DNA from 4 places in the Pantoea sp. C1E2 genome. Region 1 is predicted to be linked to each of the others. Evidence: riboswitches for the same ligand, from Rfam matches in the RefSeq annotation. Region 1 holds a riboswitch; each other region holds the start of a gene.
What was found. Region 1 has a riboswitch for thiamine pyrophosphate ahead of ACXI0A_RS24940 (LuxE/PaaK family acyltransferase). Riboswitches for the same ligand answer to the same signal wherever they lie in the genome.
Positions count from the first base shown of each region.

Region 1 (7,183 bases):
ATCGCACCAACTTGCTGTTTTCGGGAACGACGGTCAGTTCCGGTGGTGGTACAGGGTTGGTGGTGGCTACCGGTGGAGATACCGAACTGGGGCACATCAATCAGATGATGTCCGATATCGAAAAACATCGTACGCCGCTGCTGGTACAAATGGACAAGCTAGGTAAAGCCATCTTCCTGATTATTCTGGCGATGATGGCCGCGCTGTTTGTCTTCAGCCTGCTGTTCCGCGACATGCCGGTCTCCGAACTGATGTTGTCGTTGATCAGTCTGGCAGTGGCATCCGTGCCCGAAGGCTTGCCCGCCATTATCTCCATCATCCTCTCCCTCGGCGTGCAGACCATGGCGAAGCAGCAGGCGATCATTCGTAAGCTGCCGACGGTGGAAACGCTGGGCGCGATGACGGTGATCTGCTCGGATAAAACCGGCACCCTGACCATGAATGAGATGACGGTCAAAGCGGTGATCACGGCGGATCATATTTACCGGGTAGACGGAGACAGCTATGAACCGGTCGGCGCCATTCATAAGGCGGATGACGCCGTGCCCGTTACAGTCACTGGCGGGTCCTTGCTCGAACAGTATCTGCGCACCATCGATCTGTGTAATGACAGTCAGCTGATTAAGGATGAGAGCGGCTACTGGAAAATCACCGGTGGGCCGACTGAGGGCGCGCTCAAGGTGCTGGCCGCCAAAGGGCAGTTGCCGGTGGTCACGACCGAGTTACGCAGTAAAATCCCGTTCGATTCTCAATACAAATACATGTCGACGCTGTACCGCATTGGCGATGAAGAGCGTGTGCTGATTACCGGCGCGCCGGATGTGCTGTTCCGACTTTGTCAGCAGCAGCAAACCGAACACGGCCTGCAACCCATCAATATCAGCTGGTGGGAAGGCAAGATTGAAGAGTATGCGCGCGAAGGGCTGCGCATGGTGGCGGCAGCATGGAAACCGGCGTTACCCGGACAAACTGAACTCACCCATCAGGATCTGCAACAGGGCGTGATTCTGCTCGGGATTGCCGGAATGATGGATCCGCCGCGCCCTGAAGCCATCACCGCCATTCGTGACTGCCTGCAGGCTGGCATACGCGTCAAAATGATCACCGGTGACCACCCGCAAACCGCGATGAGCATTGGTCAAATGCTGGGGATTGGCAATGCGGGTTCAGCCATTACCGGGCGCGAACTGGAAGTGATGGACGATCACCAATTAAGCGATGCCGCGCAGGCCTACGACATCTTCGCTCGTACCAGCCCGGAGGATAAATTCCGCCTGGTTCAGGCATTGCAGAGCAGGCAGGAAGTGGTCGGCATGACCGGGGACGGCGTGAACGATGCGCCCGCCCTGAAGCGCGCCGATGTCGGCATTGCGATGGGCATTAAAGGCACCGAAGTCACCAAAGAAGCTGCCGATATGGTGCTTACGGATGACAACTTCGCCACCATTGCCAGCGCGGTGCGGGAAGGGCGCCGGGTTTATGACAACTTGAAAAAAACCATCCTGTTTATCATGCCCACCAACCTGGCGCAGGGGTTGCTGATCATCATCGCGCTGCTGGCGGGTAATCTCATTCCGCTGACGCCTGTATTGATTCTGTGGATGAACATGGCGACGTCGGCCACGCTGTCGTTTGGCCTGGCGTTTGAGGAGGGTGAAAAAAACATTATGCGTCGGCCACCGCGCGATCCCAAACTGCATGTGATGGATGGATTCGCTATCTGGCGCGTGGTGTTTGTTGGTTCAATGATTGCGATAAGCGCGTTTGTGCTGGAAGCCTGGCTGCAGCCGCGTGGCTATTCTCCGGAGTTTATCCGCACCGTTCTGTTGCAGACGCTGGTTACCGCGCAATGGTTCTATATGCTCAACTGCCGTGTGTCAGATGGCTTCTCGCTGAGCAAAGGGCTGCTGATGAACAAAGGTATCTGGATCGTCAGTGCGGTACTGCTGGTGCTGCAATTATTAATCATCTACGCGCCGTTTATGCAGTTGCTGTTCGGCACCACTGGACTGCCATTCCGCTATTGGGTGATCACCTTCATCATCGGATTCGTGATGTTCCTGATTGTTGAGGTTGAGAAACCGCTCACCCGCCGATTCAGAACGGCTTGAGTCTGTTGCCGCCCGTCGCGCTGGTGACAGCGCTGCGGGCGGTGTTTTAGACGATGCATGTTGATTTCGGGCTAAAAGATTGGATTTAAACGTCCCAGGACATTCGCTGTCATCAAGTCACAGAGGAAAATGTCGCACGGGCTCAACAACCTTCATCGGTTTCTTTCTCTTCGGTTTTGTCGCCCTGCACAACGCTGGCATGGTCGCGTTATCCTTCGCTAACTCGATGGTTTTGTTAACAGTGATGCAGCACGGGCAGTAATGAACATTCGCATATTGCGCTGCAGCGACGGTGAATGCCTGACCGTGGTTATACATACTGCCAATAAAAGCCCGTGAATCGATACCGGGTAACTGTTCACATCCTGCGGTATGCAAAAGCAAGCCCCTGCGGGCGTGATCGCATACGTAATACTTCGTTGCCTTGTACATTTTTATTTATCCGTTTGCTGTGTGAGTCAATGGACTCATTAAAGTTTGTCATACTCTATATCTTGTAAATTTGAACATCTCACTACGGCCTGGAACTCAGATTGCCCACCACGGCTAGCCAAAGTAAACGGAACGATTATACGTGTGCCATTTTTTGCTACGTCTTCATTGTGCAACAGAAGAGAACCCAGGGTGATTCTGTTTTTCCCAAACATTTCGGTATGGGCTTTTTCAAGCAGGTCTTTTTCTACGGCAATAACCGCATCACGACTGTGAACGGTCAGACAGGCTATTTCATCATTTTGATTTTCTATGCTTTGCGAATATACCTCATAACCCGACGCAGACAAAATGATCCCCAGGGCACAAAGTGCCCCAACCTTAGCAGATGTTTTCATTTTAAATTCCCTTGAATGTTTCACCAACAGTCTCTGGTCTAACTAATGGAAAATCAAGAGTATTTGTGGTTGGTTTGATGAAATGAATTGATGTGTATTGCAGATATCGCCTGGTCATTATCTGATAATGGACGGGATAAAATCTGAATATTACGTACCACAATAAAATCCTGTGAGATTTATTGAAGCGTAACTCGAACAAATAAACCGGGCATTAAAGCCAAAGTACAACAAATAAACTGGTTAAGGATTTGTTAATGACTAAAATGTTGCAGACTCATGACAATTTTTCGTTGCTGAAGTTGAGGTCAGTAGGTACCAGTTGATAAAAACTCACAGCCTGCTAATTCAGCAGCGCTGTTCACATTGATCAATGAATCACCGTGAAGCTGGAACCGCGGGTAGTGCCTCTGGTTAGATCAAAAGATCAGTGTGTTAAAACGGCAAATGGTTTAACCTTGAAATACTGTCAGCAGTGAATTTGAAGTAACCCCAATAAAATCAGTGTACTGAGTGGACTTTTATTGAGTGACCTTTTGATTGACTGCGACTTGTTCCAGGGGGGGCCCGGTTAGCGGGCTGAGATTCTACCCGTCAGTGTTATACACGCTGACAACGTAGTGACCCTACGAACCTGATCCGGCTAATACCGGCGTAGGGAGCGGAACACAGGGCGACACTGCGTCCTGATCCCATCTTTGTGCTTTGTAGCGGACAGACTCGACTCATCAGGCCCGGCCTGAGAGATTTCGCGCAATCGCAACAGGTGGACCCGCATATGACTGAAGCTGCTTTGATCGACGCTTTGCTAACCTTTCTTCAGCGTCAGGACACAACCGACGACGATTTTAACCGCCTGGCGCTCGCCATATTCGCGTATCAATTCGAACACAATACCCCTTATCGACGCTTCGCTATGCAGCGCGGCCGCACACCTTTTATGGTGAAAAACTGGCGCGCCATTCCGGCGATTCCGATCACTGCGTTTAAGGATCTGACGCTGAGTTGCCATGCCACCGATGACGTCGAAGCGGTGTTTATGACCAGCGGAACCACCGGCACAGTGAAGGGGCGCAGCTATCATCCGACGCTTGATGTCTGGAAATGCTCGATGGCGCAGAATTTCCGCCAGCGCTTTATGGCGGGTGAAGAGCGGATTCGCATGGGCATTTTGTTCCCTGATAATCGGGCACTGCCCAACTCTTCGCTGGCGCATTACCTGACGTTAGCGGTGGAAAAATTTGGCACCGCCGAGAGTGAAGTGCTGCTGGATGACAGCGGTATCGCGATGGATCGCCTTTTCGCTGCGCTTGAGCAGGCGGAAGCGCAGGGCGAACCTTATGCGCTGCTGGGCGCGAGCTACAGCTATGTGCATCTGCTGGACGAGTTGCAGCGCCAGAAACGCCGCTTTGCGCTGCCAGCTGGCAGCCGCATTCTGGATACCGGCGGATTTAAGGGGCAATCACGCGAAATTGGAGCCGAGCAGTTTTATGTCGAACTGAGTGCGGCATTAGGCGTGCCGCGTATGCACTGCATCAACATGTACGGCATGACCGAACTGAGCAGCCAGTTTTATGACGACGGCAACGTGGCCTGTCCCTCGGTGAAATCCGGCCCGCACTGGATCCGCACGCGCGTGGTCAATCCGCTGACGGGCGAAGAGGTGGCGGAAGGTGAGATGGGTGTGCTGGTGCACCATGATCTGGCCCACTTCAATTCAGTATCTGCCTTACTGACCGAGGATGCTGGCCGGGCAGTGGCGGGCGGCTTCCATCTGCTGGGCCGGGTCACCGGAGCGGATGCGAAGGGCTGTTCGCTGGCGATGGAAGAGTTCCTGGCTGCTGCGCAAGGTGCAGTGTGAAAGAGGTCGCGGGTTATTTACCGGGATGTTTATCGCCTAAAGAGGTGCAGTGGCGCACGCTGAGTTTTAGCCATCACGGACAGCACCTGGATGTCGACGTCCCCGAGCTGAATCCGGCACAAATTACACTCCTGAGCGCACATCTGCGCGATCATGCTCGCGCTTATCTCAAGACGCTGAGCGTGGCGAAGATCGTGATGATTATTGATGAGGCCATTGCGCGTTTGCTGGATCGAAGCCATCCGCTGCGCCGCAAGGCCGAAACGCTGCTGCCGATTGTCACCGGTTATGACGCCGGGATGATTCGCCTTGGGCTTACCGGATACCTCAAAACCTTCCGACAGCCGCAGCTCAAGCGCTTTTTAGCCGAAGACTTTAACGATCCGCAACTGCTGGATGACTTCCAACCAAGACCTAATGGCGGATTTGCGCGGGCGTTTGGCCCTGATCTGCTGCTGCATATCTGGGCAGGGAACGTGCCGGGTTTGCCACTGTGGAGCCTGATTTGCGGACTGCTGGTAAAAGCGGGCAGCGTGGGCAAACTGCCCGGCGCTGAACCACTGATGGCGGGCTGGTTCGCGCAACTGCTGGCCGAGATCGATCCTCAACTTGGCGAATGCCTGGCAGTGGTGTGGTGGAAAGGCGGCGAAGCAGAAGCAGAAGCAGAAAAACACTGGTTAACACAGCCTGATGTGGTGATGGCTTATGGTGGCAACGCCGCACTGGACGCTATCAAACAGCAACTGCCGGTCTCCACGCGTTTTCTGCCGCACGGCCATAAAATCAGCGTGGGGCTGGTGGCGCGTTCGGCACTGGATACAAGGCAGGGAGTCGATCTGGCGCAGCGCGTGGCTTATGACGTCATGCGCTATGACCAGGCGGGATGTTACTCACCGCAAATGCTGTTTGTTGAACGCGGCGGACGCATCTCGCCGCAGGAATTCGCGGAGTATATTGCCCATGAACTGCGTGCGCTGGCGCGCAAGTATCCGCGTCGCGTGCTGTCTTCGGCTGAAGTTAATAGCGTGGCGGCCTGGCGCAGCCGTGAAGAGATTCGCGCGTTGCAAGACGATCGCATTCTTTTTGGCGAGCCAACGGACAGCTGGGCGGTGGTCATGGTGGATGGCCCCGAAGCTCTGATGCCGTCGGCACTCGGACGCACCCTCAAAGTGGTGGCCGTGGATGAGATTGAAGACGCAATTGCATTGATGACGCAGCAGAAAATTTATCTGCAATCGGCGGCGGTGGCGGCCACTCCGCGAGAGTTATTTGATCTCGCCGGACGTCTGGGGCAAGCAGGTATTACCCGCATTACCGCCTTTGGCAGCATGACCTCACCCGCAGCAGGATGGCACCACGATGGCCGCTTTAGCCTGCTGGATCTGGTCACTATCACGGAAATAGAGGCTTCTGCCGAAACTGCCGCCGAGCGCTTTGCGCCCTATGCGGATTGAACCCACGTATTTTACAGGAGGTAACCGATGAAATTTGCTGATCAAACAATTCTGGTGACCGGCGCAAGCCGGGGAATTGGCGCGGCTATCGCGCAGGCCTTCGCCGCAGAGGGCGCGCTGGTGGTGGTGAACTACCTGCGCAGTGAAGCCGCAGCGATGGAAGTGGTAAAGCGCTGTGAAGCTCTGGGCGGTTCTGCCCTCGCTATTCGCGCCGATGTCACCTCAGCGGAGCAGGTGGCGGCGATGATGGAGCAGATCGACAACACCACCGGTCGTCTGGACGCGGTGGTGAACAATGCTTTCGCGCCCTATGTTTTCGATACCGATAACCGACAACGCTTTTGGGAAACGTCGTGGCAAGGCTACCAAAGCCAGTTTGAAGGTGCCGTCGGCGCGGCCTACAACGTCTGCCAGGCCGCGTTGCCGCTGATGCGTTCGCGCACGCGCGGCAGCATCATCAATCTTTCCAGCGATTTAGTGGCCCGTCCCTCTGTTCCTTACCACGATTACGTCACGGCGAAATCTGCGTTGATTGGTTTTAGCCGTTCACTCGCGGCAGAACTGGGGCCGCTGGGGATTCGCGTGAACTGCGTCGCGCCGGGTCTGGTGTATCCCACCGATGCCAGCAGTGCCACGCGAGAAGATGTGCGCGAGTTTATCACCGCACAAACGCCGCTGCGCCGCATTGCCGAACCCGTGGATGTGGCCGGTCCGGTGATGTTTTTAGCCTCAGAGTGGAGCGAGTTTGTCACCGGACAAACGCTGTATGTGGATGGCGGGTTGGTGATGGGGTGACGGGGGAAGTCACCCCCAACAGAGTGAGAATGGCGCATAGTTGAAGGCCCCATTCTCACATCTCATTAATCACAAAAAGCCGCTTCGACTTGCCAGACCAAAGCGATCAATATGACTCGAACACAACCGGAG
Region 1 covers NZ_JBSZHT010000004.1:730,554-737,736, forward strand. The annotation lists gene ACXI0A_RS24925 (HAD-IC family P-type ATPase) at 1-2,111, shown strand, start outside; gene ACXI0A_RS24930 (hypothetical protein) at 2,229-2,543, opposite strand; gene ACXI0A_RS24935 (hypothetical protein) at 2,582-2,941, opposite strand; TPP riboswitch at 3,491-3,620, shown strand; gene ACXI0A_RS24940 (LuxE/PaaK family acyltransferase) at 3,720-4,802, shown strand; gene ACXI0A_RS24945 (acyl-CoA reductase) at 4,799-6,256, shown strand; gene ACXI0A_RS24950 (3-oxoacyl-ACP reductase) at 6,284-7,051, shown strand.

Region 2 (7,183 bases), on a different contig from region 1:
GGCATCGCCAGAATCAGCATGCCGCTCAGTTCCATCGCCTGTGCCGCCACGTTGCGCTGACGCTGACGCAGCTCACGACTGCTCCACAGCAACATCATCGTCAGCAGCACGCACAGCAATCCGGCGCCGATGGCGATGCGCAGTGAGGTGAAGGTTGCTTGCCATAATGCGGATTGCTGAAGTGCACCCGTGATGCCACCGCGCAGGCCATCGACTACCACCGCGGCGAGCGGCGGCAGCAACAGCATCAGCGCACAGATAATCAACAGCGTGTCGCCGAGTCGGGCGTGCCAGGAATCCTGCGGATCACGCCAGCCACGAATATTTTGGCTGCCAGTGGGAATGGCTTTACTGAAGCGTTGGCTGAGCAGCACCAGCAGCAAACAGCATCCGAGCTGCAACAGTGCCAGCAATGCTGCACGGCTGGGATCGTAATCAAAACTCAGCGCCTGGTAGATGGCCAGTTCCAGCGTGGTGGCGCGCGGTCCACCGCCCAGAGCCAGCACCGTGGCGAAGCTGGCGAAGCACAGCATAAAGATCAGTGCTGCGGTGGGCAGAATCTGGCGTCGCAGCCAGGGCCATTCGACTAAACGAAACAGGTTCCAGCCGCGCAGACCCAGCTGGGCGGCTAGCTGGCGCTGTTCCCCGGGAATGCTTTCCAGCGCCTGCAGCAGCATGCGAGTGGCGAGGGGCAGGTTAAAGAAGACGTGCGCCAGTAAAATGCCCTGCAAGCCATAGGGCGAGAAGGTGTAATCAATACCAAGCAGGTTACAGAGTTGCGCCAGCCAGCCACTGCGACCATAGACGCTGAGCAAGCCAAACACCGCCACTAAAACTGGCAATACCAGCGTCATGGCGCAAAGACGCAGCAACAGCGTACGTCCCGGAAAGCGGCGACGATACAGCGCACGCGCCAGCAGAATCGACGGCAGCACCGAGAGCAGTGCAGACAACATTGCCTGCTCAAACGAGAAGGCCAGCACGTGGTGGAGGTAACTGTCTGACAGCAGGGCGCGCCAGTCAGTGACCGGCGCCACCACCACTAAGGCACCAAACGCCAGCAGTGCCACTGCGCACAATAGCAGCGCAACGACACTTCCAGGAATTAACCAGGCTGGCATTAACGGCTAACAGCTTGCTGCCAGGTGCGAATCCAGTCAGCGCGATGATCGGCCACTTCGGCTGAGCTGTATTGCAGTGCATTCGCCGGCACGGTGAGTGACTGATAACCCGCAGGCAAATCGCTTTTGATTACCGGATACATCCAGTTGCCGGTTGGAATGGTCTGCTGGAAGGCAGGCGACACCATGAATTGCATAAACTGCTGTGCGAGCTTGGGCTGCTTGCTGCTGGCGAGCTGTGCGGCCACTTCCACCTGCAGGTAGTGACCTTCACTGAACGGCGCAGCGGCGTAGTTGTCTTTCTTCTCTTCAATGATGTGATAAGCCGGAGAGGTGGTGTAACTCAGCACCAGATCGCCTTCGCCTTTCAGGAACAGGCCATAGGCTTCGCTCCAGCCTTTCGTTACGGTGACGGTCTTCTGCGCCAGCTTCTGCCAGGCGCCAGGCGCTTTCTCGCCATACACTTTCTGCATCCACAGCAGCAGGCCGAGCCCCGGCGTGCTGGTGCGTGGATCTTCATAAATTACACGCCACTTTTCCGGGCTTTCGACCAGTTCTTTCAGGCTTTTCGGTGGGTTCTTCAGCTTATTTTTATCGTAGACGAAGGCGAAGTAGCCGTAATCGAACGGAACGAAGGTGTCGTTATGCCAGTCATCGGGCAGTTGCAATTTACTGGTGTCGACTGCACTTTTCGCAAATAGGCCGGTTTTCTCGGCGGCTTGCACCAGGTTGTTATCAAGGCCCAGCACCACATCGGCTTTGCTGTTCTTGCCTTCCATACGCACGCGGTTGAGCAATGACACACCATCTTCCAGCGCCACATACTTCAGTTCGCAGCCGCACTCGGCTTCAAAGGCTTTTTTGACGGCGGGACCCGGGCCCCACTCTGCAGAGAAAGAGTCATAGGTGTAAACGGTCAGGACAGGTTTAGCGGCGAAAACCGGAGCGGAGACCAACAGCAATACGGGCAGAACTTTGTTTAACACTTTGCGCTCCTTGAGGAGAAAATAAAGTTGAGTCGCAAAGGATCTGAGTTAGCGGGCATCTCAAATCCCTACGCCGGTATGAGCCGGATCAGGTTCGACGGGTTTATCTCAGCCCAAAACGCAGGGCACCCCGTTGAGAACGGTCTATTTTAGACACTTCTGTGACAGTGCGAAAGCATCACAACTCAGGAGGCGCAAACCAGGCCGATTTGAAGTCAAACCAACCCAGCGTATTGAGCCGCACGCCACGCATGCTGCGCTGGCCTTCCAGCAGTAACCAGTGATGGAAAAGCGGATGAACAAAGTCGCTGTTGACCAACTGCTTGCTCCATTCGGCTAGCGGCAAGGTTTTCTGTCGCCATTGCTGGGCATCGGCGTGCCAGTCAATCGGCACGCAGTGGTGCATTAGCGGCAGCTCGTAGAGCTGGGCAAACAGTGCGTATTCGAGCGGGAGAGTGAAGTTCACACTGCCGAGCCAGATATCACTTTCTCCTGCACCTTCAAACCACTCTTCGTAGCTCAACTCGCGCGTGATCAGTTCGACACCCTGTTCGGCCAGCTGTGGGCGCAGGGCGTTGGCAATCCCTTCATGCTCAACATGATGGCTGTACCAGCTGATAGTCAGTTGGGTTAATCCATCAGGCTTTTCAGCTGGAGTGAGATCGCGGCGATGGTGCCAGCGCGGTAAGAATCCGTATGCCGGGAACCAGTAGCGCTGATAGCCGACGCCCGCATGATTAAGCAGGGCAATCGGATTGAACAGATAGCTCACCCAGCGGCGAAAATTTGGCTCCTTGCCGCGCTCAGAGCGCTGGTCGAACAGCAGGAAATAGCAGCCTTCTTCCAGACGACTCTCTTCGGATTTCTCATCGGCGGTCTCGCCCTGCAGCTTTACGCCCGCGTACACCAGCTCATCACTGATTTCCGGCAGCACCCAAATCGACACATCATCAATCAGCGCTCGATAGCCAAAATAGTCATCAAAGGCGGCGATTTTCAGCTGCGTCTGCTGGTTGCGTACCACGCTGTACGGACCGGTGCCGATGGGCTGACGGGCAAAATGTCGCAGCGTCGGCCATTCGCGCGGCAGGATCATCGCGCTGACGCTGGCCAGCAGCCAAGGCAGCCAGCTATCGGGCTGCGTCAGATGAATATCCAGCGTCCAGGGTGCAGGAGAGTGAAGTTTGTCGATATGCGAGAACAGCGGCTGACTACGTACGCGATCCAGCGAGGCGATAACATCTTCCATCTCCAGTTCACGTCCGTGGTGGAAGCGAATCGCGGGGCGTAAAAAGAAGCGCCAGTGGAGTGGGGAGGTTTGCTGCCAGTGATGGGCGATATCCGCTTCGATTTCCCCCTTTTCCTCATTTATCCGCGTCAGGCCGTTAAAGATTTGTCGCGCCAGATGAGTTTCAGAACGGCGCAAGGGGGAACCGGGCAACAGATTCGGCAGCGGGCGGTAATAGAGCACGCGCAGGATGTGCTTGCCCTGACGGAAACTGCGCCCGAGGTGGGCAGCGATCATCTGGCGAACCTGATCCTTATCGCCAACCAGTTGTACCAGCTGCTCGATGCGATCCTGATCCAGCAAGTCCTCGGCGCGCTGCTGCTGGAGTGCCAGGCCGGTGTAATTGAAGCTCAGGGCCGAACGTTTGCCACGTCCGGCTTCCGCCTGCCAAATCAGCCAGCCTGCATCCTGCATGGCATTCAACAGATTGCGCATATGGCGTCGTGAACAGTGCAGTCGTTCGGCCAGCTCGCTTAATGTGGTTTCCTGATCCAGCCCCTGGCAGCTTTGCCACAGGCGGATGAACTGCTGTTGCAGTCGCGCAGAGGACATAAAAGGGGAACTCCTTCTCAGAATCGCTCAGTTTTTCCTGCCCCATATTAGAGGCATACTGCCAGGCAATGGAAGAGCGGGAGGCATTCAGCAATGAATGGCGCTCTGCCAGCGGTTCCGCCGACGTGGAGCCTTTTCTGAGTAGGGTGCATTTCACCGCCAGCAGCGTTTTCTCTGCTGGCTTTTTTCGTTTTGCTGTGAAATCTTCTACCCTCTTTGTCTTAGCCCCATTTCTCCGCAAAGGGATTTCTGCATGAAATCGCTGTTAACGCGCCAGCGTCGTATTAATCCGGTTTATCTCTCTTTTATGGCCGTGTCGTTTATGACCGGTGTCGCTGGTGCGTTGCAGGCACCCACGCTCAGTCTGTTTTTGACACGCGAAGTGCAGGTGCGACCATTTTGGGTCGGCCTGTTCTTTACTATCAACGCCATCGCCGGGATTGTGATCAGTTTGCTGATGGCAAAGCGTTCGGACAATCGTGGCGATCGTCGCAATTTGATCCTGTTTTGCTGCCTGATGGCGGTGCTCAATGCGCTGCTATTCGCCTTTAATCGTCATTACCTGACGTTGATTAGCGTGGGCGTCTTGCTGTCGGCGCTGGCCAGCGTGGCGATACCGCAGATCTTTGCGTTGGCGCGAGAGTATGCCGATCAGTCGGCGCGTGAAGTGGTGATGTTCAGCTCGGTGATGCGTGCACAGCTGTCGCTGGCGTGGGTGATTGGCCCGCCGCTGTCTTTCGCTTTAGCGCTTAACTATGGCTTCGTGACGCTTTTCTGCGTGGCGGCGGCGATTTTCCTGCTCAGTATGCTGCTGATTTGGCGCACTCTGCCATCGGTGCCGCGCGTGGCTGCGACGCCAGAACAAGTGCTGACCCAACTGAGCCCGTGGAAAGACAGCCAGGTGCGAATGCTGTTTATCGCCTCGGTGGTGATGTGGGCGTGCAACACCATGTATATCATCGATATGCCGCTGTATATCAGCTCCACGCTGGGGCTGCCGGAAAAGCTGGCGGGCTTATTGATGGGGACGGCGGCAGGGCTGGAGATCCCAATCATGCTGCTGGCTGGCCATTACGCTAAGCGTTTCGGTAAACGTAAGTTGGTGCTGTTAGCGCTGGTTGCCGCGATTCTGTTCTATCTTGGACTGGTCATGTTCCAGTCGCGCACGGCATTGATGGTGCTGCAGCTGTTTAATGCGGCCTTTATCGGTATCGTCGCGGGGATTGGCATGTTGTGGTTCCAGGATTTGATGCCGGGACGTGCGGGCGCGGCGACCACCATGTTTACCACCTCGATCTCGACCGGATTGATTATTGCGGGATTGATACAGGGCACGCTGAGCGAGCGCTTCGGGCATGAGTCCGTTTACTGGCTGGCACTGGTGATGGCGGTGGTGGCGCTTGGGTTGGCGTCGCGAGTACGTGATGCCAGATAAACAAAAAGTCGCCAGCAAAGGCGACTTTCGGGACATCCAGTGCGTCTCAATTCGGTGCGCTCAAACGCACCGAATAAGGTATTAACGCAGGAACGCTGGCTGAGTGGTCTCGTAGTTGGAGATGGACGCTTCGTGTTGCAGCGTCAAACCAATGCTGTCGAGGCCGTTGATCATGCAGTGACGACGGAAGGTGTCGATTTCAAAGCTGTAAGACTTCTCACCGGCCGTCACCGTCTGCGCTTCCAGATCGACCGTAAAGGTCACACCCGGCTGCGCCGCCACCAGTTTGAACATCTCATCCACTTCTTCATCGCTCAACTTCACTGGCAGCAACTGGTTGTTGAAGCTGTTGCCATAGAAGATATCCGCGAAGCTTGGCGCAATCACCACGTGGAAACCGAAATCGGTCAGTGCCCATGGGGCGTGTTCACGCGAAGAACCGCAGCCAAAGTTTTCACGTGCCAGCAAGATGCTGGTGCCTTTGAACTCCGGTTTGTTCAGGACAAAACCTGGGGTAGGCACGGTGCCCGCATCATCTTCGAAACGCCAGTCGTGGAACAGGTGCGCGCCAAAACCGGTACGCGTCACTTTCTGCAAAAACTGTTTTGGAATGATGGCATCGGTGTCGACGTTCGCGGCGTCCAGTGGCGCCACAATCCCGGTGTGTTGAGTAAATTTGTTCGCCATGGCTTAAGCTCCCTGAGTCAATTCACGAATGTCGGCAAAACGACCGGTTACTGCCGCCGCTGCAGCCATCGCCGGGCTCACTAAGTGAGTGCGACCGCCACGGCCCTGACGACCTTCAAAGTTACGGTTACTGGTGGATGCGCAACGCTCGCCTGGGTTCAGACGGTCATTGTTCATCGCCAGGCACATGGAGCAGCCTGGCAAACGCCATTCAAAACCGGCTTCGAGGAAAATTTTATCCAGACCTTCCGCTTCCGCCTGGGCTTTAACCGGACCGGAGCCCGGCACCACCATGGCTACGACGCCTGGTGCGACTTTACGGCCTTTGGCGATAGCTGCGGCAGCACGCAAATCTTCAATACGTGAGTTGGTGCAGGAACCGATAAATACTTTGTCGATAGCGACATCAGTCAGTTTGATGCCCGGCTGCAGATCCATGTAAGCCAGCGCTTTCTCAGCAGAGGCACGCTCAACCGGATCGGCAAACGACTGTGGATTAGGGATTGCCTGATCCACCGCCATCACCTGACCTGGGTTGGTGCCCCAGGTCACTTGTGGCGCGATATCGGCCGCATTCAGGGTGACAGTGGTATCGAATTTGGCATCGCTGTCGGACTTCATCGTACGCCAGTAAGCGACGGCTTCATCCCACTGCTCGCCCTTCGGTGCGAACTGCTTGTCTTTCAGGTAAGCGAAAGTGGTGTCATCCGGCGCGACCAGGCCTGCTTTAGCGCCCATCTCAATCGCCATGTTACACAGCGTCATGCGGCCTTCCATGCTCAGCGCTTCAATCGCCGGGCCACAGAATTCGACGACGTGGCCGGTACCACCGGCGCTGCCGGTTTTACCAATAATCGCTAACACGATGTCTTTCGCGGTGATGCCGGTTGCGGCTTCGCCCAGCACTTCAATCTTCATGGTCTTAGCACGGCCCTGCTTCAGGGTCTGCGTGGCAAACACATGTTCAACTTCGGAGGTGCCGATACCGAATGCCAGCGAACCGAATGCGCCGTGGGTCGCGGTGTGGGAATCGCCGCAGACGATGGTCATGCCTGGCAGCGTCATCCCTTGTTCGGGCCCAATTACGTGCACGATGCCCTGGAACGGGTGATTC
Region 2 covers NZ_JBSZHT010000002.1:996,564-1,003,746, forward strand. The annotation lists gene thiP (thiamine/thiamine pyrophosphate ABC transporter permease ThiP) at 1-1,121, opposite strand, end outside; gene thiB (thiamine ABC transporter substrate binding subunit) at 1,121-2,107, opposite strand; TPP riboswitch at 2,155-2,250, opposite strand; gene sgrR (HTH-type transcriptional regulator SgrR) at 2,286-3,947, opposite strand; gene ACXI0A_RS04790 (MFS transporter) at 4,201-5,382, shown strand; gene leuD (3-isopropylmalate dehydratase small subunit) at 5,464-6,069, opposite strand; gene leuC (3-isopropylmalate dehydratase large subunit) at 6,073-7,183, opposite strand, start outside.
Region 2: another riboswitch for thiamine pyrophosphate. It lies ahead of thiB (thiamine ABC transporter substrate binding subunit); the one in region 1 lies ahead of ACXI0A_RS24940 (LuxE/PaaK family acyltransferase).

Region 3 (7,183 bases), on a different contig from region 1:
CTGCGATGCGCCGTCATCTGCAGGAGATGATTTTGACCATTACGCCGATTGCTGAACGCAATAGCGAGTGGTTTGAAGCGCCTTAACATGGTTCTCGCGGACGGGCAGTGCACTGCCCGACCGCGAAATGGCAAGCAAGCCAGGTTTAATTAAGCAATGGTCACATCTTTCGCCAGATAGACATCCTGCACCGCATTAATCAGCTGCACGCCCTCTTTCAGCGACTTCTTAAACGCCTTACGACCCAGAATCAGCCCCATACCGCCCGCACGTTTGTTGATTACTGCAGTACGCACAGATTCGGCAATATCGGTGTCCCCTGCAGACGCCCCACCTGAGTTAATCAATCCGGCACGGCCCATATAGCAGTTCGCCAGCTGGTAGCGCACCAGATCGATCGGATTCTCAGTGGTTAGCTTGCTATACACGCGCTCATCGGTATGACCGAATTTCACCGCTTTATAACCGCCGTTGTTCTCGGCCATCTTCTGCTTCACGATGTCTGCGCCAATGGTGGCTGCCAGATGGTTGGCCTGACCGGTTAAATCGGCGCTGGCATGATAATCCACGCCGTCTTTCTTGAAGCCATCATTGCGCAGATAAGCCCACAGCACAGTCACCATGCCCAGTTCATGGGCACGCTCAAAGGCCGATGAGATCTCTTCAATCTGACGACGTGACTGCTCTGAACCGAAGTAAATCGTCGCGCCCACCGCTACTGCACCCAGATTGAATGCCTGTTCGACGCTGGCGTACAAGGTTTGATCGTACTGAGTGGGATAGCTCAGCGTTTCGTTGTGGTTCAGTTTGACCATAAACGGAATACGGTGCGCATAGCGGCGCGAGACCGAGGCCAGCACGCCATAGGTGGATGCCACGCAGTTACAGCCGGCTTCAATCGCCAGCTCAACGATGTTCTTCGGATCGAAGTAAGCCGGGTTGGCGGCAAAGGAGGCGCCCGCGGAGTGCTCAACGCCCTGATCGACCGGCAGGATTGACAGATAGCCGGTGCCCGCCAGGCGGCCAGTGTTATACAGGGTTTGCATATTACGCAGTACGGCAGGAGAACGATTGTTATCGATCATTACGCGATCGACGAAATCCGCGCCCGGTAAATAAAGGCTGTCCGCTGGAATGGTCATGCAGCGATGTTGAAGAAGAGAATCCGCTTCTTTGCCCAATAACTGTACGATGTCCGTCATGTTGGCTCCTGAATAAATGGCTGGAATGGAACCGGCAATGGCCGATTCGCCCCCAACAGCCTGGACCGAAATGCGCCAGGCTGGCAAATTGCTGACACCATTTTTCAGACGGATACGCAGTAAAAAAATTCTGCCACCTTGCTATGAGCCGCCTTCAGTTTGAGTCCTGTAACGCGGAGGCACGCCTTAATGTCGGTTTTGCCTTACCACCATTGATGGAAATGGTGCACTGGCCCGATGCCTTTACCCACTTCCAGCGAGTCCGCGTGTAGCAAGGCCTGCTGCAGCCAGGCTTTGGCCTCTGTGACTGTGTCAGCCCAGTTATCATGACGCGGGCGCAGTGCAGCCAGCGCAGCTGACAGCGAGCAGCCGGTGCCATGGGTATGGCGCGTATTGATGCGCGGTGCGGTGAAGCGCTGACGCCCTGCACGTGTAATCAGCCAATCCGGGCTTTCGGCATCACTAAGATGGCCACCCTTCATCAGTACCGCTTCACAACCGAGATCCAACAGCGCATCGCCCTGCATCAACATGGTTTTCTCATCCTGCGCCATATCGCGTCCCAGCAATGTTGCCGCTTCGGGCAGATTGGGCGTGATCAGTGACACCTGCGGCAGCAGCAGTTCTCGCACGCTGGCCACCGCATCGGGCGACAGCAGCGGGTCGCCGCTTTTGGCAATCATCACCGTATCCAGCACCACAAACGGCAGGCTGGCGCGTTTCAGCCGCTCGGCCACCACTTCGACAATCGCGGTTTCCGACAGCATGCCAATTTTGGCGGCATCGATACGCACATCGTCCAATACCGAATCCAGCTGCGCGCCGACGAAGTCCGGTTCAATGCGATACACCGACTGCACGCCGCAGGTATTTTGCGCCACCAGCGCGGTGATCACGCTGGTGCCATAAGCGCCCAGTGCGGAGAAAGCTTTGAGATCCGCCTGAATGCCCGCGCCGCCGCTCGGGTCAGTACCAGCAATAGTTAACGCGTTGATGCGTTTCATACGACAACCTCCAGCGTCCATAATTTGTCGAGGAATGCCGCGACAAAACTGCCCGGTCCTTCAACGGCGCGCGCCGCCTGCTCACCCGCCATTGACATCACGCGACAAGCCGCCGCGACATGCTGCAAGCGATCGCCCGGCAAACTGCTGAGCGCCGCCACCACGGCGGAAAGCGCACAGCCGGTGCCGACCACCCGCGTCATCAGCGGGCTGCCGCCTGGAATGGCCAGCGTGCGTTTACCATCGGTGACGTAATCGACTTCACCAGTGACTGCCACCAGCGTGTGGTAATCCTGCGCCAACTGCTGCGCCGCGCTCAGTGCGGCATCGGCCTGATGCACGCTGTCCACGCCGCGTCCGCCCGCAGCCTGATTAGCCAGCGCGAGGATTTCCGAGGCGTTGCCACGAATCGCGGCGGGATGCAGGCTCAACAGCTGCTGGCAGAATTTGGTGCGGAATGAGAGTGCACCAACGGCCACCGGATCGAGCGTCCAGGGCATGCCCGCCTTTTGTGCAGCCTGCACCGCCGTCAGCATCGCATCGCGACGATCGCGGGTTAAGGTGCCGACGTTGATCAACAGCGCATCGGCAAAACCGGCAAACTGCGCAGCTTCTTCGGCATCGATCACCATCGCGGGAGAGGCCTGTAAAGCCAGCAGCACATTGGCGGTAAAGGTTTGCACCACGTCATTGGTCATGCAGTGCACCAGCGGAGACTGCTGCCGTAGCAGTTGCAGGGATTGCGCGAGTTGCGCGGGGGAAAGAAGGTCAGGCTGTGTCATAAAACTCCCAACCGGCGATCAAGAAGGCGAATGCGGTCAGGCATCTGACTTCCCTACGCTGGCATTATCCAGATCAGGTCAGCGGGTGTATCTCAGCCCTGCTTTACAGGGGCACCCCGAGTCATGGCATGGTAAACATGCCGCACACAGAATAAGGCGCGTAAGGGGAATTGTAAATCGTGGTGGTGTGCAGGGCGCGCAAAATGGCACTAAATCAAATGAGTGAAAATAATTTGATATCGTGAATTTAAAAAGGCCTGCCTCGATCAATTTTTATTAATATTCAACCTGCGACTGAATCTGCCAAATTTATTCTGATCATTGAAAAATCGACTAATAAACACGCGCATAAGCATTCATTGATGCACATCAACGCCCCACCCGGCGTGGCAAGGCCTAATCCCCCTCCGGACTTGAAGAGAGTCACTGCCAATCCAATTCCGGAATCGATAATGATCTCAAAATTATTCAGCTTTATTCCGCACGCCCATAAATGGCACGACATTCGTATTTCACGTAAAGGCGCAATTTGCCCTTCCGGCCGCCATTATTTTTCTACCTATGTTGAAGCCCAATGCAAAGGTTGCGGCGAGCATTTGCATAAAATTTATTATCGCGACATTAGCGATGCGGAAGCACGCCGTTGGTTAGGATGAATAACAGGCAAAAAAAAGCCCCGCAACATCCGTTGCAGGGCCTTGGTGTGGCTATAGCAGGAACTTATTCAGCAGGCTGCGTACGGATCAGGTAATCGAACGCGCTGAGTGAGGCTTTCGCGCCTTCGCCGCTGGCGATGATGATCTGCTTGTACGGCACCGTGGTGCAGTCACCCGCCGCGAACACGCCTTTCAGGCTGGTTTCGCATTTGGCGTCGATGATGATCTCGCCCATCTTGTTACGTTCTACCGCGCCTTCAAGGAAGGTGGTGTTCGGCAACAGACCAATCTGCACGAAGATACCGCTCAGCGCGATCTCGTAGCTGGTCTGGTTGTTACGATCGATATAAGCCAGACCGGTGACTTTGCTGCCGTCGCCTTTCACTTCGGTGGTCTGCGCATTAAGAATCACATCCACGTTTTTCAGGCTACGCAGTTTGTCCTGCAGCACTTTGTCAGCGCGCATTTCGCTGGCGAATTCCAGCAGTGTCACGTGCTCAACCAGACCTGCGAGGTCGATAGCCGCTTCAACGCCGGAGTTACCGCCGCCGATCACCGCCGTGCGCTTGCCTTTGAACAGCGGGCCGTCGCAGTGTGGGCAGTAGGTCACGCCTTTGGTGCGATACTGCTCTTCACCCGGCACGCCCATGTTGCGCCAGCGTGCGCCGGTGGCAATGATGATGCTGCGTGATTTCAGCACCGCGCCAGACGCGGTTTCAATCGCGTGCAGACCGCCCTCTTTCGCAGCTGGGATCAGCTTGATGGCGCTCTGAGTGTCGATAACGTCAACATCGTAATCATCGACGTGGGCACGCAGTGAACCGGCCAGCTTAGCGCCTTCGGTTTTCTGTACTGAGATGTAGTTTTCGATGTCCACGGTGTCGAGCACCTGGCCACCAAAACGCTCGCCCATCAGGCCAGTGCGGATACCTTTACGTGCAGAGTAAATCGCTGCCGCTGCGCCCGCTGGGCCGCTGCCGACGATCAGCACTTCATAGGCGTCACGCTTGTTCAGCTCTTCTGCTGCACGCTTCTCTGCGTTGGTGTCCACTTTGCCGACGATTTCCGCCAGGCTCAGACGGCCCTGACCGAACTCTTTACCGTTGAGGAATACGGCTGGAACGCCCATCACATTACGTTCGGTGATCTCGTTCTGGAACATCCCGCCGTCGATAGCGGTGTGGCTGATGCGTGGGTTCAGCACCGCCATCAGGTTCAGCGCCTGTACCACGTCAGGACAGTTGTGGCACGACAGTGAGTAATAGGTTTCGAAATGCAGGTCAGTGTCCAGAGCCACCACTTGCTCCAGCAGGCTCTGCGACTCTTTCGAAGGGTGTCCACCGGTCTGCAGCAGGGCCAGCACCAGTGACGTAAATTCGTGCCCCATTGGCGAGCCGGCGAAACGCGGGCCGTTATTGCTGCCTGGGTTAGTGATCAGGAAAGAGGGTTTACGAACCGGACGATCATTCTCTTCACGGAAGCTGACTTTTTCTGACAAGCTCGCGATATCGGCTAACAGAGAACGGATCTCCGCAGATTTAGCGCCATCATCCAGTGTGGCAATCAACTCAACCGGTTTCGTTAATTTCTCAAGGTAAGCCTTGAGCTGTGTTTTTAAATTGGTATCGAGCATAGTGAGTTCCTGTCATGAAAATCGGGTGCCGTAGCACCCGATTGAGAAAGATCGAATGGCTGGGTGTTGCTTAGATTTTGCCAACCAGGTCCAGAGATGGAGCCAGTGTTGCTTCGCCTTCTTTCCATTTAGCTGGGCACACTTCACCTGGGTGAGAAGCCACATACTGAGCCGCTTTGATTTTACGGATGAGGTCAGATGCGTCACGGCCAATGCCTTCAGCGGTGATTTCGATAGCCTGGATGATGCCCTGTGGGTCAACAATGAAGGTACCGCGATCTGCCAGACCTTCGTCTTCGCGCATGATTTCGAAGTTACGGGTCAGTGCGCCAGTTGGGTCGCCGATCATCGCATATTTGATTTTTGCGATGGTGTCAGAAGAACCGTGCCAGGCTTTGTGGGTAAAGTGCGTGTCAGTAGAAACAGAGTAGATGTCTACGCCCAGTTTCTGCAGCTCTTCGTGATGGTCTGCTACGTCACCCAGTTCAGTCGGGCAAACGAAGGTGAAGTCAGCCGGGTAGAAGAAGAAAACACTCCATTTACCTTCAACGTCTTTCTCGGTTACGTCGATGAATTCGCCGTTTTTGAACGCTGCATTTTTAAATGGTTTGATTTTGGTATTAATGATGGACATAGGTGACCTCCGTTAAAAGATGTGATGCAAGTTACAGTTTTTTCGGGCCAACTTCTAATACGCAGACGTTATCAATCAGATAATCAAAAGCTATCAAAACGCTGATGCCAGATTCCATGCGGCTTGCCGCGGCATTCTACACAGAAAGCCTGATGATTTGACAGGCTTTATCTTTTTCCGTCGGCTACTGTTACCTGGGGTCGCCATTTAACGCGACCGCCCCCAATGGCAAAAGGTACGCATAAATGCGCCCCCTACAAAAATCCTGCTTTGTTGTAGGGTTGCCATTTATGGCGACCGTCACGCGACATCCCTTTTGATATGCTGGAGCCCCTGCTTGGAAATTCGATTATTTGACGAAGCCGACCGCCCTTTTCTGCGCACGCTGTTTCTGGCGTCGCGCCGTCATAACTGGACCTGGCTGGATGGCGATGATTGGGCGCTGGAAGATCTGGATGGCGTGATTTTGGGGGAAACGGTGTTAGTGGCTTTGATCGATGGGCATCGCGCCGGATTTGCCGGCATCCTTCCTAACGATAATTTTTTGCATAGCCTGTATGTCGATCCCGCGTTTCAGGGACAAGGAGTGGGTAGCGCCTTGCTGGAAGCGGTACATCAGCGCTTCACCTCAACCGGTGCGTTGAAATGCCTGATGCTGAATGAGCCCGCGCAGGCGTTTTACCTGAAACATGGCTGGCAGCGTGAAGCCACCGGTGAGAGCGAACAGGGAAAATATGTGTTGATGCATTTTCCGCTGACGACACGCGCCAGCGGAAAAAGGGTTCGTTAAACCGCGCGGAAAGCAATATCGGCCGGAATCACTTCGCCCTGCCAGTAGAGCTGGGCGGCCACGCGACCGGCTAGCTGACGATACAGCGCGGTGAATTCGCTGTCCGGACGGCGGATCACCGTCGGTTCACCATCATCCAAATCTTCACGCAGATTAATGTGCAGCGGCAGTTGCGCCAGCAGCTGGGTGTGGTAATCCGCCGCCAGTTTCTGCGCGCCACCGGTGCCAAAAATCGGCTCGTGATGGCCGCATTCGCTGCAAATATGAATGCTCATGTTCTCCACCACGCCCAACACCGGCACGCTGACTTTCTCAAACATCACGATGCCTTTGCGCGCATCAATCAGGGCAATGTCCTGTGGCGTCGTCACCACCAGCGCGCCGGTCACCGGGACGTTTTGCGCCAGCGTCAGTTGGATGTCGCCGGTGCCCGGTGGCATATCGAGGATCAGATAATCAAGATCCGGCCACATCGTCTCGTT
Region 3 covers NZ_JBSZHT010000002.1:3,093,998-3,101,180, forward strand. The annotation lists gene ACXI0A_RS14840 (FCD domain-containing protein) at 1-86, shown strand, start outside; gene fbaB (class I fructose-bisphosphate aldolase) at 150-1,202, opposite strand; gene thiD (bifunctional hydroxymethylpyrimidine kinase/phosphomethylpyrimidine kinase) at 1,406-2,206, opposite strand; gene thiM (hydroxyethylthiazole kinase) at 2,203-2,988, opposite strand; TPP riboswitch at 3,022-3,117, opposite strand; gene ACXI0A_RS14860 (hypothetical protein) at 3,441-3,644, shown strand; gene ahpF (alkyl hydroperoxide reductase subunit F) at 3,709-5,277, opposite strand; gene ahpC (alkyl hydroperoxide reductase subunit C) at 5,348-5,911, opposite strand; gene ACXI0A_RS14875 (GNAT family N-acetyltransferase) at 6,249-6,701, shown strand; gene apbC (iron-sulfur cluster carrier protein ApbC) at 6,698-7,183, opposite strand, start outside.
Region 3: another riboswitch for thiamine pyrophosphate. It lies ahead of thiM (hydroxyethylthiazole kinase); the one in region 1 lies ahead of ACXI0A_RS24940 (LuxE/PaaK family acyltransferase).

Region 4 (7,183 bases), 300 kb from region 1:
CCAGACAAATCACCATAAAGGCACCGACGGTTTGCAACGCGGCGACGGTGGAGGCGGCGAGTAGGGTAAAGAACAGGATCTTCAAGCCGGTGGTATTCAGTCCTAGCGCGCGCGCGTGGCTTTCGTCGAAGAACGTCACCATCAAATCTTTCCACTTCAGCAGCAACAACGTCAGTGTCACCACGCCGATGGTGCCGAGCTGCCAGATATCGGCGGGCGCCACCGCGAGGATGTTGCCGAGCACGATGGTTTGAATATTGACCGACGTCGGATTGAGCGACACCAGAAAGAGCCCAATGCCGAAGAAGGAGGAGAAGATCAGTCCGATGATCGCGTCCTCTTTCAGGCGTGTGCGCTGGTTGAGAAACAGCATGCTGCCCGCCGCCAGTCCGCCGGAGAGAAAGGCACCAAGTGAGAAGGGCAACCCCAGCATGTACGCGCCAGCCACACCCGGCACTATCGAATGTGACAGAGCATCACCAATCAGCGACCAGCCTTTCAGCATCAGAAAGCAGGAAAGAAACGCGCAAATCGCCCCGACCAGCGCGGCGATCCACATCGCATTCAGCATGTATTGATAGCCAAATGGCTCAATAATCCACGACATGATCCGCCCCCGGCCGTGCGGCAATCTTTTGCAGCAACGCGGCATTGCGCTGCTGTACCTCACCGTCAAAGGTGCGTGCCAGATTGGCGGCGGTGAAGGTGTCGCGCAGTAAGCCGCTCGCCAGCACGGTGTTTTTGACCAGCACGCAGCGGTCGCAAAAATCAGGGATGGTGTTGAGATCGTGCGTGGAGACCAGCATGGTACGGCCCTCATCACGCAACTCCTGCAACAGGGTGATGATCGCCGCTTCAGTTTTGACATCGACGCCGGTAAAGGGCTCATCCAGCAGGATGATTTGCCCACTCTGCGCCAGCGCCCGTGCGAGGAAGACACGTTTTTTCTGCCCGCCGGAGAGTTCGCCAATCTGACGATGGCGGTAATCACTCATCCCGACGCGTGCCAGCGCCTCATCCACGCTGCGTTTATCTTCGGCTCGCGGGATACGCAGCATATTCATGTAGCCGTAGCGGCCCATCATCACGACATCTTCCACCAGCACCGGGAAGCTCCAGTCCACTTCTTCCGACTGCGGCACATAGGAGACGATATTGTGTTTTAGCGCGCGCTTAGCGGGCATCTCCGCCAGCGTGACCAGACCGGTTGAGAGTGGCACAAAACCCATAATGGCCTTAAACAGCGTCGATTTTCCCGAGCCGTTGACGCCCACCAGCGCGGCGATGCTGCCCGCTGGCACGGAGAAAGATGCCTGACGCAGCGCAGTGTGACCGTTGCGGTAGGTGACGCTAACATCCTGCACGTTTAGGGTCATTTTTGGCTCCCGGCGGTGATGCCTTTTACCACGGTGTCTGTGGTCACTCGAAGGAGGTCAAGGTAGGTCGGAACTGGCCCATCGCTATTGCTGAGAGAGTCAACATACAGCACGCCGCCGTAGTGAATACCCGCTTCACGCGCGACCTGTTGGGCCGGTTTGGCGGAGATGGTGCTTTCGCTAAAGATGGTCGGAATGTTTTGAGTTCTGACCGCATCGATCACTTTGCGCACCTGTTGCGGCGTGCCCTGCTGATCGGCATTGATCGGCCACAGATAAAGTTCTTTCAGACCTAAATCACGCGCCAGATAGGAAAACGCGCCCTCACTGGTCACCAGCCAGCGCTGGTTTTCAGGCAATTTTTCGATCCCGGCGCGCATCGGTGCCAGAGTCTGCTGGATTTGCGCTTTATAGCGATCGGCATTGGCCTGGTAAACGGCGGCATTGGCGGGATCGTATTTTTGCAGTGCTTTGCGGATGTTATCGACGTAAATCAGCGCATTGTCTGGTGACATCCAGGCATGCGGGTTGGGTTTACCGTTGTAAGGGCCTTCGGTGATGCCTAAGGGTTCAATGCCTTCGGTCACCGTGACTTCAGGCACGCCTTTCAAGCGCTGGTAAAAGCGGCTAAACCACTGCTCCAGATTAAAACCGTTTACCAGGATCAGATCGGCGCCCTGTGCGCGACGGATATCGCCTGGGGTAGGTTGGTATTCGTGGATCTCTGCGCCGGGCTTGGTAATAGACGTCACTTCGGCGGCATCACCCGCGACGTTTTTTGCCATGTCTGCGATCACCGTGAAAGTGGTGACCACTTTGAGTTTGTCGGCAGCAAATGCCGAAGTGCTCATCGCGAGCGTAAGCATCACAACCGATACAACGTGCCTGGTCAACATAGTCATCCCCTGAGAAGTATAGCCTGTGCTATACATTATAGTGAATGCTATGAATGTGAAGTGTTTTTGTACACCTTTTGCTGTTTACGACAAAAATTTACGTAAGTTGAAGTTGCAGAGGAGAGCAGTGAAAGTGGCTTATGCGATTTTCGAAATAGCGTAGAACATATTGTTCTTAAGGGCAGGGAGGTATTATTGAGAGCAAGAACACTTCACTGCGAATAATGAAGTGTTCCTGAGAGAGAATTAATCGATCGACAAATTATGAATGGCCAGCGCAGCACGCGCGGCTTCTTTGCCTTTCTTAATAAAGTGTTCGGTATAGAAGTTTTCCAGCACATCGACCGGCTGGAAATTGTGTGGCGTCAGCGAAACGGAGAACACCGGAACATTGGTGGTCAGCTGAACGTTCATCAGGCCATCAACGACTGCTGCAGCAACGAAATCGTGGCGATAGATACCGCCATCCACCACCAGCGCAGCCGCAACGATCGCGTCGTATTTGCCGGTTTCCGCTAGGCGTTTTGCCAGCAGCGGCATTTCAAATGCGCCCGGCACTTCCAGCACTTTTAATTCCGCTTCAACATTCTGTGCTTTTAATTCTTGCTCAAAACCCACCAAAGCATTGTGCACGATCTCTTTGTGCCAACCGGCTTTAATAAAGGCAATTCTAATATTTTTCATAATGAGTCCAACATCACCTGTAATTTCTTTGCGCTTGAAAAGTAGCAATAATGCCTTTGTATACCATATGTTACGTTTTCGATCCAGAACGTGCACGTAGCGATAAATGCTATGCGATGACGTGACGGCTGTCTTCGGCAATCCGTGCTTGACGGCGACCTGCACCTGCAATACAAATAGACGCGTCGGGGGAGTCTCGCCAAAGAGACTGAGAGGCTAAAAGCGCAATGCGCGGCTTAGCGACCCTTTGAACCTGACCCAGTTGATACTGGCGTAGGAAGACTGACAGCACCGCTCCGGTGTTGTCTGGCGCAGAGGATCGCTCGCGCCCTTTCCCTCCTCCTGTATCTGCGGGTCTCAGTCAACACTGAGAGGCCGATGTGAATTCCCTTTATATCCTGGATAACCTGCTGTGAGTCGCTGGACAGTATTAGGCTGCGGCGTGGCAGGCCTCTGCGTGGCAACGCTGCTGGCTGAACGCGGCGAAGACGTCGACGTCATTGGCGACGATTCCCGCCAGCCCGCCTCCTGGTTTGCTGGCGGCATGCTCGCACCCTGGTGCGAATCTGAAAGTGCACCCCAGGAAGTGATCTCTCTCGGGCAACACGCCGCTGGTTGGTGGCAACAGCGCGTCAGCAGCGTGGCGCATCAGGGAACGCTGGTGGTGGCGCCACCGCGCGACAGCCAGGAACTGACTCGCTTCGCACGCATGACCGAACAGCACCAATGGGTCGATCCCGGTGACATTGAACCGTTGCTGGCCGGGCGTTTTGCGCGCGGCCTGTTTTTTGCCGGGGAAGCACATCTTGACCCGCGCCTGGCGCTCACCGAAATGCGCGAAAAGCTGTTACAGCGCGGCGTGCGTTTTGATGCAAAACAACCTTCGGGGCGGGTGATTGATTGCCGTGGCATGCATGCCAAAACCGATCTTCCGCGTCTGCGGGCGGTGCGTGGTGAAATGGTGATTCTGCACAGCGATGAGGTGCAGTTCTCGCGTCCAATTCGCCTGCTGCATCCGCGCTTTCCGTGCTATCTGGTGCCGCGCCGTAACGGCCATTTCATGCTCGGTGCCACCATGGTGGAAAGTGACGATGCCAGCCCGATTAGCGCGCGCGCCATGATGGAACTGCTCAGCGCGGCTTACGCCATCCATCCTGCCCTTGCCGAAGCCCGCGTGGTGGAAAGCGGCAGCGGTTTACGTCCTGCCTATCCGGCCAACCTGCCGGAAATCCACTATCAAAACGACACCTTCTATCTTAATGGCATGTATCGCCACGGTTTTCTGCTGGCGCCAATGATGGCAGAACAGTTGATGCAGCGCCTTTTCGGGGAACAATCCTATGAACATTCAGCTTAACGGCCGAGCGATCCGCACCGAGGCCAGCACGCTCAGCGAATTGCTGATCGAACAGCAAATTGATGCCGCCTGCGTCGCCAGCGCTTTCAACGGCAACTTTGTGCCCAAAAGTCAGTACAGCAGCCAGCGACTCGAAGAGGGCTGCCAGCTGGAAGTCTTGTCCCCGATGCAGGGAGGTTGAACCATGTTTTACGATTTCGCTCCCCAGTCACGTTTTCTACTCGGCACCGCGGGCTATCCGTCACCGGCGATTCTGCAACAGGCGATTGCCGCCTCCGGCACGGACATCATCACCGTCAGTTTGCGTCGTGAAGGCGCGGCGGGTGCGGCTTTTCGCGAACTGCTGACCGGTCTGGACATTCGCGTGCTGCCGAATACCGCGGGTTGTCACACGGTGAAAGAAGCGGTGACCACCGCGCAGATGGCACGTGAGCTGTTCAATACCTCGTGGATCAAACTAGAAGTAATCGGTCATGCCGACACGCTCCAGCCGGATCCTTTTGCGCTGGTTGAAGCGGCACGCATCCTGTGTGCGGACGGTTTTCAGGTCTTCCCGTACACCACCGAAGATTTGATCGTCGGTGAGAAGCTGCTGGAAGCCGGTTGCGAACTGCTGATGCCGTGGGGCGCACCCATCGGTTCCGGGCAGGGTCTGCGCAATATCGAAGGATTGCGCGCGATGCGGGCGTGGTTCAGCGATATCCCGCTGATTATTGATGCCGGTATCGGTGCGCCATCGCAGGCCGCGCAGGCGATGGAAATGGGCTTCGATGGCATCCTGCTCAATACTGCCGTGGCGAAAGCCGGCGATCCGGTTGGCATGGCGAACGGTTTCCGTCTGGCGATAGAAGCGGGACAGGCCGCACGCAGTGCCGGATTGATGGAGAAGCGCGATATGGCGGCGGCTTCTACACCGATCTTTGGTCTGGCGAGTCTGAGTTAAGGAGCCACCATGGATCGCTATCAACGGCAGATGATGCTGCCGGAAATCGGCACAGCAGGTCAGCAAAAACTAACGGATGCGCGCGTATTAGTGGTGGGGGCGGGCGGATTGGGTGCCACGTTGTTGCCGCAATTGGTTGGCGCAGGCGTCGGTTTTATCCGCCTGTGTGACGACGATGAAGTGGCCCTGCACAACCTTCATCGCCAGACGCTATTTACGATGCAGGACATCGGTCACAGCAAGGCAGCACGGGCGCAACAGGCGCTGTTGCATCGTAATCCCGAGGTGCAGATAGAGGTGGTGCCACGGGCTATTGGCGCCAGCGATCTGCCGCACCTTCTCACGGATATCGATCTGGTGGTCGATGCCGCTGATAACTTCGCGGTGACCTATCAACTTTCCGACGCCTGTCTGGCAGCGCAGATTCCCTTGATCAGTGCCTCGGTGTTGGGTCGCCAGGGCTACGTCGGTGGCTTCTGCGGCATCGCGCCCAGCTATCGGGCGCTGTTTCCGCGCTTACCCACCTCAGCAGCCAACTGCAACACCGCGGGCGTAATGGGGCCGGCGGTGGCCACGCTGGGCGCAATGCAGGCACAGATGGCGTTAAGCGTGCTGCTGAGCCTGCAGCCTTCGCCACTGGGCAGCGTCATCAACTGTGACTTCATTAACTGGCATATTCGCGCGTTCCGTTTCGACGGCGCAGAAGAACCTGAGAACATCGTGCCCTTTATCGATGAGCCACTACTGACAGCCGACGATTGCATTGTCGAATTACGCGGTGAGGAAGAAGCGCCCGTCAGCGTAGCGAACAACGTCGAACGTATTCTGCCGCAGGCGATAGCCGATTGGCAGCCGCCGCAAGATCGGCGCATCGTGCTGGTGTGTGCCAGTGGAATTCGCGCGGCGCAGGCAGCCTCGGTGCTAACAGAACGAGGATTTACCCGACTGGCGATGCTGGCGGCACGACGACCATGACTCCGATCTGTTTTAAGGACATCACCTTTAGCTGGGGCGAACAGGCGCTGTGCCAGCAATTCAATCTGCAACTGCGCGGCGGTAAAACCACTGTGCTGCTAGGCCGCAGCGGCATTGGGAAAAGCACCTTATTGCTGCTGGTGGCGGGGTTGTTGCAGCCGCAACAGGGCGAAATTAGCGGCTTACCGGGCAAAGTGGCGTGGATGGGGCAACAGGATCTGTTGTATCCCTGGCTGACGGTGTTGGAAAACGTGATGCTTGCGGCGCGTCTCAACGGTGAAAAACCCGATCGCTCGCGCGCAATGTCGCTACTGGAGCAGGTGAAGCTAGGTGAGGTGGCGCAAGCCTCACCGGATAAACTTTCCGGCGGGATGCGTCAGCGTGTGGCACTGGCACGTACGCTGTATGCCCAACGCGAAGTCGTGCTGATGGATGAGCCTTTCGCCACGCTGGATGTGATGACTAAACTCAGCCTGCAAACCCTGACCGCCACGCTTCTTAAGGGCAAAACGGTGCTGCTGGTTACGCACGATCCGCTGGAAGCCTGTCGTATGGCCGACGACATCGTGCTGTTACACGACCAGCCGTTGACGGTTGAAGCCTGGCCAGTCCCTGTTGGTGACGCCCCTCGATCCCTTGACGATCCCGGCCTGTTACAGGCTCAGGGCGAACTCTTCTCACGACTGAATCAAGATGAAAAAACTGTTTAGCGCGATCTATCTGATCGCAGTGCTGCTGGGCGGCTGGCTGCTGGCGCGGCACCACGGCGTGCCTGACTTTTTATTACCTTCGCCGCTGGCGGTGATGGAAGCACTATGGCTGCATCGCCAGCTATTAGCGCATCACGCGCTGTATACACTGGCAGAGATTGTACTGGCGCTGCTGCTGGGCGTCGGGACGGGCGTCATTCTGGCGGTGCTGATGGCAGGCAGCCAGACTTTGCGCCGCGTGC
Region 4 covers NZ_JBSZHT010000004.1:426,523-433,705, reverse strand. The annotation lists gene sitC (iron/manganese ABC transporter permease subunit SitC) at 1-607, opposite strand, end outside; gene ACXI0A_RS23535 (manganese/iron ABC transporter ATP-binding protein) at 591-1,376, opposite strand; gene ACXI0A_RS23530 (metal ABC transporter solute-binding protein, Zn/Mn family) at 1,373-2,242, opposite strand; gene ACXI0A_RS23525 (6,7-dimethyl-8-ribityllumazine synthase) at 2,519-2,956, opposite strand; TPP riboswitch at 3,134-3,253, shown strand; gene ACXI0A_RS23520 (FAD-dependent oxidoreductase) at 3,369-4,313, shown strand; gene thiS (sulfur carrier protein ThiS) at 4,297-4,494, shown strand; gene ACXI0A_RS23510 (thiazole synthase) at 4,498-5,256, shown strand; gene ACXI0A_RS23505 (ThiF family adenylyltransferase) at 5,266-6,231, shown strand; gene ACXI0A_RS23500 (ATP-binding cassette domain-containing protein) at 6,228-6,941, shown strand; gene ACXI0A_RS23495 (ABC transporter permease subunit) at 6,925-7,183, shown strand, end outside.
Region 4: another riboswitch for thiamine pyrophosphate. It lies ahead of ACXI0A_RS23520 (FAD-dependent oxidoreductase); the one in region 1 lies ahead of ACXI0A_RS24940 (LuxE/PaaK family acyltransferase).